DNA from 2 places in the Sphingomonas benefaciens genome. Region 2 is predicted to be linked to the other one. Evidence: riboswitches for the same ligand, from Rfam matches in the RefSeq annotation. Region 2 holds a riboswitch; the other holds the start of a gene.
What was found. Region 2 has a riboswitch for cobalamin ahead of ACU5AX_RS11705 (TonB-dependent receptor plug domain-containing protein). Riboswitches for the same ligand answer to the same signal wherever they lie in the genome.
Positions count from the first base shown of each region.

Region 1: it holds a riboswitch for cobalamin, as region 2 does, so the genes downstream of both, ACU5AX_RS14785 (acyl-CoA thioesterase) here and ACU5AX_RS11705 (TonB-dependent receptor plug domain-containing protein) in region 2, are expected to answer to the same signal.

Region 1 is NZ_JBREIC010000004.1:296,711-300,814, reverse strand. Features, by position in the region: gene ACU5AX_RS14790 (alpha/beta fold hydrolase) at 1-489, opposite strand, end outside; gene ACU5AX_RS14785 (acyl-CoA thioesterase) at 962-1,723, opposite strand; cobalamin riboswitch at 1,827-2,025, opposite strand; cobalamin riboswitch at 2,141-2,365, shown strand; gene ACU5AX_RS14780 (putative oxygenase MesX) at 2,490-3,473, shown strand; gene ACU5AX_RS14775 (methionine synthase) at 3,502-4,104, shown strand, end outside.
Region 2 is NZ_JBREIC010000003.1:117,194-121,297, reverse strand. Features, by position in the region: gene ACU5AX_RS11705 (TonB-dependent receptor plug domain-containing protein) at 1-1,857, opposite strand, end outside; cobalamin riboswitch at 1,963-2,159, opposite strand; gene ACU5AX_RS11700 (TonB-dependent receptor) at 2,364-4,104, opposite strand, start outside.

The DNA of each region.
Region 1 (4,104 bases), on a different contig from region 2:
GACCAGCACCAAATGCGCGACGCGATCGGGATGAAGCAGTGCGAAACGGGCGGCGAGAATGCCGCCGGTCGAATGGCCGACGAGGACCACCTTGCGGACGCCCGCCCGATCGAGAAGCGTTGCGGTCAGCGTCGCCATGGCGTGGAAGCTGTATTGATAGCCCTTCGGCTTGGACGATTTGCAGAAACCGACCTGGTCCGGTGCGATGACGCGGTACCCGGAGGCCGCCAGCCCCCGAGCGGTCTCGTCCCACGTCGCGGCGCAGAAGTTCTTGCCGTGCAACAACACCACGGTGGTGCCGTTCGCCGGACCCGTCGCCGGCCAATCGAGATAGGCCATGCGGACGGGTTGCCCCTGGGAGGTGGCGTCGAACCAGTGGACCAGCGCGGGATAGTCGAACCGTTCGAGATTGACGCCAAGCGGCACGGTCTGCGCCGTGGCGGCGGTTGCAAGCATGAGGGGGGAGGCGGCGAGAAGACGAAGCAGCATCAACGCCCAACCCCGGACGCCGCGGCGATATCCCTGACGCAAGCATCTACGGGAGCGTTGGGCGTCGCGGTGACGAGGGCTTGGCTGGATTGGGATCGCGCCCATGCGTCGCGTCCCCAGGGGCAGCCTGTTCAGCGGCGGCGACGGTGGACGATGGCCCGTCGATCGGCAGCAGGGCGGCGGGCGATGGTCGAATGAAAGGCCCCTCATCGGGCGGGATAAAGTTGACGGGGGGGGCGAAGCTATAACCCTGCGTGCGCGTGATGGGGGGCACCTCGCCACGGACGTGACTGGCTGCGCGCTCCCTATGCCACTCCCCGCCCAGCCAGCGAGCGGGTAGGCGACACCGGCGGGAGGCGGCTAGGCTCACGGAGATGATGGTATCAATGTCGTCTTCCGCTTTCGACTCCTGGCGCTGAGATGACGTGTCATTCTCTGTCCACGACCGGAATGCGAGCTGCCGTTCGGCACATCACGCCGCGTGCCACCGCTTCGCCCGGCCATGGTCATCGACTGACACCATCGTGAACGTCGCGGTGGCGGCATGCCGCGTTTCGCCGGTCAACAGATGTTCGGCGCGAAGCTCGACACCGATTTGTACCGAGCTTCGCCCGGTCATCTGCACCTTGGCCGCCAGCTCAACCATTTCTCCTTCGCGAATGGGGGAGCGGAAGTCGATACGGTCGGACGCGGCCATGACCATCACCGCCCGGGCATGGCGGGTGGATGCGATAAAGGCCGCCTTGCCCATCATGCGAAGCGCGTCCCCTCCGTACAACGTGCCATAGTGATTGGTTTGATTGGGAAAGATCATGTCGACCATCCGCAGCGGAACGGGCGGCTCTGGCGGTACCGGCGACGCGATCGGGGGCAGGGGATGGTCGATCCCGACCGCGACGAGCGTGAACCGACCGCGGGTGCAGACATGTCGTTGTCCCCAGACGGGCGCCTCCGCGACCAGTTCGACCTCGACGTCCAGCGACGTTCGTCCCACCCGGACGACCCGTCCCGTCACCTCGACCATATCGCCGACGCGGGCCGGGGCGGCAAAGTCGATCTTCTCTGACGACGCGGTGACGAATGTCGCGCGACCATGGCGCGACGCGGCCAGAAAGGCGACCTTGTCCATATGAGCCAAGGCGATGCCACCGAACAACGTACCATGGTGATTGGCGTCGCCGGGAAAGACCATGTCGATCAGTTGGATAGGGGGGCTGCGATCGTCTTGTGACATGCTGGTCCTCATCAAGCGCGAGGTCTTCCAGACGCCAGAGGCCGACGGGGAAGGGCCATTCCCCGCAGCGACGCAGCGGCCAGACCGGACACCCCGCCGGTGGTCGTTATGGCGTCGATCGGCAGGTCTCCTGGCTCACGGGTCATCATGGCAATCCCGGCCTTCCCAGCGCCGAAACGCCAGTGACACGCAAAGGGGATGGCCATTCGCCGCTTACAGTTGCGGGGGCAGCATCGGCATCGCACCGATTTCCCGTCTTAGCCTTCGGCCATTCGGCGAAGGAACCTCGACGCCCGGCGATCGCAGAAACCGGACTCCGGCGTCAAGCTTTGCCTTACCCACCCCACCCATTAAAACCGCGATGCATCAAGATATAAAGATATCTTTATATCAGGATTGACATGGCGGCGGAGTTGGTGTGGATAGGCCGTGTCGAGGTTCTCCATCCCAGGCATGGCGATGGAGCTAAGACGGGAAGCCGGTGGTGCCCTTGATGGGCAGAGTCCGGCGCTGCCCCCGCAACTGTAAGCGGCGAGTGGCGGCTCCATGACGTGTCACTGGGCTCTTGCAAAGAGCCTGGGAAGGCCGGAGCCGCTGCATTGACCCGTAAGCCAGGAGACCTGCCGATCGACGCCATAACGTTCCTCGGACGGGGGTTCCTCCGGTGGATCGCGCACGACGCCTCGACCAGTGGCTTCACGCCATCCGGGTCTGTCCACGCCCTGCGCGCTCTCGCCTGACCTCTGTCCGCAAAGCCAGGTGAGTCATGACGGACAGCGGGTTCACATTCACGATCGGCAGCATCCCCTTCGACGAGGAGTATCGCCCGGCCGATAATACGCGGATCACCACCAATTTCGCCAATCTCGCCCGCGGCGAGCGGCGGCGGGAAAATTTGCGCAACACGTTGGTGATGATCGACCGCCGCTTCAACGCGCTGATGCATTGGGACAATCCGACGGGCTATCGCTATGCGGTGGCGCTGACCATCCTCTCGGTCGCGCTGGCCTCCAGAGAGGGCGCGGGCGACGCGGCCTTTCCGCTGATCGAGATGCTGCACACCGCCGTCATCGACCGGACCAGCGGTATCCGCAGCGACGGCATGGTCGGTAACAATTTCTCCTCCTACATCCGCGATTACGACTTCAGCGTCGTGCTGCCGGATCATCTCAAGACCGGACAGGGCGGCGAGCCGGAGGGGTTCGGCGAGCTTCACGGCCGCCTCTTCCGGCGCTTCCTGCAATCGGACGTCTATCGCGACCGTTTTCGCAAGGCGCCGGTGATCTGCCTCAGCGTGTCGAGCAAGGAAGTCTATCACCGCACGGCGAATGTCCATCCGATCCTCGGCGTCGAATACCGGCACGACCAATCCTCGCTGACCGACCGCTATTTCGCGAAGATGGGCATGACGGTGCGCTATTTCATGCCGCCGCACAGCGTCGCGCCGCTCGCCTTCTATCATGTCGGCGATCTGGTCAGCGATTACAGCAATCTCGAACTCGCCAGCACAATCAGCACGATGGAGACGTTCCAGAAGATCTATCGGCCCGAGATCTACAACGCCAATTCGGTCGCGGCGGAGCGATACCAGCCGAGCCTGACCTATCAGGACTATTCGCTGACCCGCATCGTCTATGATCGCGAGGAGCGCAGCCGGCTCGCGGTCGAGCAGGGCCGCTTCGCCGAGGAGCATCTGATGCGCCCGCACGGCGCCGCGCTGCGGCGCTGGTCCGCCGACTGCGCCCTCTGATCCCCTTTCTCGCACAAGGTATTTTCCGATGACGACACTGTTGCCGACGACCACCGCGGGCAGCCTGCCCAAGCCCTCCTGGCTCGCCCAGCCCGAGACTTTGTGGTCGCCCTGGAAGCTGGCGGGCGCGGAACTGGTCGCGGGCAAGCGGGACGCGCTGCGGCTGGCGGTCGACGACCAGCGGCAGGCGGGCATCCATATCCTCGGCGATGGCGAGCAGACGCGCCAGCATTTCGTCACGACGTTCATCGAGCATCTCGATGGTGTCGATTTCGACCGACGCGAGACGGTGCGCATCCGCGACCGCTACGACGCCAGCGTGCCGACCGTGGTTGGTGCCGTCTCCCGCCCGCAATCGGTGTTTGTCGAGGATGCCCGCTTCCTGCGCGCGCAGACCGATCAGCTGATCAAATGGACCCTGCCGGGGCCGATGACGATGATCGACACGCTCTATGATGCGCACTATCGCAGCCGCGAGAAACTGGCGTGGGAATTCGCCTGTATCCTCAACACGGAAGCCCGTGAGCTGGCGGAGGCGGGCGTTGATATCATCCAGTTCGACGAGCCCGCCTTCAACGTCTTTTTCGACGAGGCCAACGATTGGGGCATTGCCACGCTGGAGCGCGCGGCG
Region 2 (4,104 bases):
GGCGACGGTGAAATAGCGCTCGTCCGTCACATTGTCGATCCGGCCGTAGACCGAGAAGCGGTCGCCGAGCGGCAGTTCGGCGCGGATCGATGCGAGCGCATAGCCGTCGACCTGCACGCGGTTGCCGTAGCTGTCGCTGTCGACGCTGTCGCCAACGATCTGCACCGTGCCGCCGATGCCAAGCCCGAACGGCAGGCGATAGTCGACGACGAAGGCCGCGGTCTCCTTTGGTCGGCGGAGCAGGTCGGTACCGAAGCTCGTCCCGGGCGTGCGGTTCTGACTGTCGATGTACGAGAAGTTCGCCGACACGGTCAGCGCGTCGACCGGCCGCAGGCCGATCGCCACCTCGACGCCCTGCGCGCGCGTACGCTGGATGTTGTCGTAGACCCCGAACGGCCGGTCGACGCAGATCGAGCCGGCGGTGCCCTGTTCGGCGCGCGAACAGCCGCGGAAGCCGATCTGGTTGCGCGTGTCGCGGTGGAAGTAGGTCGCACCGATTGTCGCGCGGCCGCCGAGCAGGCCCTGTTCGACGCCGAGATCGTAGTTCTTGGCGGTTTCGGGATCGAGGCGGGTGTTCCCGTAATCGCTGTATAGCTGGTACAGGGTCGGCGCCTTGAACCCTTCGCCGTAGCTGGCGCGCAGCGTCGTGGCGGAGGCGAGCGCCAGGGCGGCGTCGGCGCCGAAGGTGGTGTGGTTGCCGAACGTGTCGTGGTCGTCGTTGCGCACGCCGCCGGTGATGGTCAGCGGCCGGATCGGCTTGACGATCAGTTCGCCATAGACGCTGGTGACGCCGACCGAGCGGCGCAGACTCGCATCGCGATAGCGGCTGTCCTCATGCTCGACGCCGCCGACGACCCGCACCTGGTCGATCGGCTGAAAATCGCCCTGATATTCGTAGCGTTCCGACCGGCCGCGGAACGGCGACGGGGTCGCGCCTGCTCCCGCATAAGTATCGCGGTTGATGTCGGCGATGGTGAAGGCGACGCGGTTGCGGAAGTTGACGAAGTTCGCGTGTAGACCGGCATAGCCGTACAATTCCTGCGCGGTCGAATAGCTGGGATCGTCGGCCAGCACGTAGTTCGGCGCGGGATAGCCGTCGGTCTCGGTCTTGCTGTCCGCCCAATAGCCGCGCAGGTCGAGGCCGATGCCGTCGGTGAAGTCGATGCCAAGCCGTGCCGTCGCGCCATATTGGCGATAGCCGTCGCGCTCGCTGCCGTCGGCGGCGGCGGAGATGCCGTCGCTGCGCAGATAGCCGCCGGTCAGCGCGCCGGACACCGGGCCGCTGCGCCCCGACACGCCGCCTTGCGCGAAGACGCTGTCGGCATAGCCATATTCGACGCCGGCGCGGGCCTTCAGCCGTTCGGTCGGCGTTTCGGTGATGACGTTGACGACGCCGCCGATCGCCTGGCTGCCCCAGGGCACCGAATTCGGACCGCGCAGCACCTCGACGCGCTCGACGCTCGCCGCCAGCAGGTTGGCGAAGTCGAAGCCGCCGCCCGGCGACGAAGGATCGTTGACCCGCACGCCGTCGATCACGACCAGCGTCTGCTCCGCCTCCGCGCCGCGCAGGCGTACGCCGGTGAAGCCGCCCAGGCTGCCGTTGCGGGTGACGGTGACGCCGGGCGTGGTCGACAAGAGGTCGGCGACCGACACGGTCTGGCGGCGGTCGATCTCTTCGCGCGTCACGACGGTGACCGCCTGGCCGACCTCGCTCGCCGCCTGTTCGACGCGGGCGGCGGTGACGATGACGTCGTCGGAACGGTCCTCGGCGGGAGCGATCTGCGCCGCGGCGGGCGACAGGCAGGCGGCGGCGAGCGCCAGCACGCCGGCGGCGGAAAGGTAGCGGGTCACGGTCATTCTATCGTCCATCCTTCGTGACCGCGGGCGACCATTCGCCCACGGCGGATGTCGTTCGCTCACGAAGGTCCCCCCTTCGGCTGTCCGGCACACCCCGTCCGCACAGTGGATCGACGGTGAAAGGCAGGTCTCCTGGCTTCCGGGTCGTCGCTGGTTCCTCCACCTTCCCGGGCCGGAGCCCAGTGGCATCACGGAGGACCGCTATCCGGTCACAGTTGCGGGGGCAGCGCCGGGCTCGCGACAAGGCTCACCGGACTTCCCTTTTGACCCCGTTGCCGGGGACCCTTCACGGTCCGGGCCTTTAGGCGGGGGTGCAGAAGGCGTCAATGCGGGCGGAGCGGTCGCGAGTCTTGACAGATTTGACGCCTGGATGATGCGTCGCCGGCTTTCCCGACGAACGATTGTTGCTTGCACGTCAGCGATGAGAAAGAGCGCCGTGAACGTTACGTGGGTCGTACCCTTGTAGGACAGCACTTTTTTCGGCCCCTCCCCTGAAGGGGAGGGAGTTATCGGAGTTTGGCGCGGAGTCCGATCCACAGCGTCCGCGGCGTGGCGCGTTCGACGATGGTGCCGCTGCTGATGCCGGACTCCACCCGTTCGTCGAACAGATTCTCGCCTCGCGCCTCCAGCGTTAGCCCGGCGACCAGCGGCAGCGCGGCGAAGGCGTCGAGCGTCGTCGCGGGCGCGAGGCTGCGGCTGTTCTGGTCGTCGTCGAACTGGCGGGCGACGTGACGCAGCGTCGTTGACAGCGCCCAGGCGCGGCGTTGCCAGCCGAGCGTCGCCGACACGGTGTCGCGCGGCGTCTGCGCCGGCCGCAGGCCGTCGAGCGCGACCGCGGCGCCGCTCGCCTCGATGCGGGCATCGACATGGCTCCATGAGGCGCGGATGCCGACCGGGCCGGGCGCATAGGCGGCATCGACCTCCACGCCGGTGGAGCGGATCGCATCCAAGTTGCGGCGGACGCGGGAGGCGCTCGTCGCGGTGGAGGACAGGGTGACGTTGGCGATCGCATCCGCCAGCCGGTTGTGGAAGACGGTGGCGGCGAGGCTGGCGCCGCGCAACGGGATCAGCGTCACCCCCGCCTCGATCCCGGTCAGCCGTTCCGGATCGAGCGCGGCATTGGCGGCGGTGACGTCGTTGCCGACGCGGAACGGGCGATAGAGCTCGTTGAGCGTCGGCAAGCGCCAGCCGCGATAGGCGGCGGTGCGCAGCGTCACGCCGGTGACCGGCCGCCAGGCCGCGCCCGCGCGGCCGGTAAATTCCGTCCCCGACCGGTCGGCAAAGCGGTTGTCGGTCAGTGCCGCACCGCCGGCGAGCGGCGCTTCGGTCAGATACCCGCCGCGGATCGTCCAGCGGTCGACGCGCGCCGCCCCGGTCAGCGTCAGCGCGCCCAGATCGGCGCTGCCGTCGGCGAACAGCCCGCCGGTCAGCGTCTCACCGCCCGCCTGACGACGGCGGGTCGGCGCGCCGGCGGCATAGCTGAACAGCTCCTGCGTCCGGCCGGACACGTCGCGCAGGTCGGCACCGAGGCGCAGGTCGACGTTGGCGGCGACCGGCGGCTGCACCTCCAGCCGCGCGCCGAGGCCGGTGGCGGGCGTGTTGTACTGGTTCAGCGTCTGGGTCGCACTGGTCCGCGCGGCGTTGATGCTGGCGAAGCTGGAGGCGAAGGCGCGCGTCTGCAGATAGGCGAGCGCCGACCAGCCCCAACGGCCGCGGCCGACGAGGCGCAGACTGGCGTCCGCCCCCTGCGAGCGGTTGGCGGTGAAGTCGGTGCCGCGGTCGCGGCTGTCGGTGAAGGCGGCGACATTGGCCTGGAGCTCGGTGGCAGGCGCCAGGCGGACGACCGTACGCAACGCAGCCGAGGCCTGTTCATAGGGGGCGGGCCGGTCGACCGGGCCGCGGCTTTCCGGCACGGTAGGCGTGAAGCCGTCGCCGCGTGCATAGGCACCGGACAGGGTGGCGAAACCGGCGTCGCGGACCAGCGCCGCCGACCCTTGCGCTTCGATCGAATCCCGGCTGCCGTAGAACAGGCTGGCTTCCAGCGGGGCGAGCTGGTCGGGCGTGGCGCTGTCGAGCTCGACCGTGCCGGCGAGCGCGCCGGGGCCGAAATAGCCGCTGCCGCCGCCACGGGTGACGCGGATGCGGCCGAGCCGGCCGGTGGCGTAAGCGGGGAAGGCGACCCAGCCGCCGAACGGATCGGCCTGCGGGACGCCGTCGAGCACCAGCAAGGCGCGGCTCGACGCATTG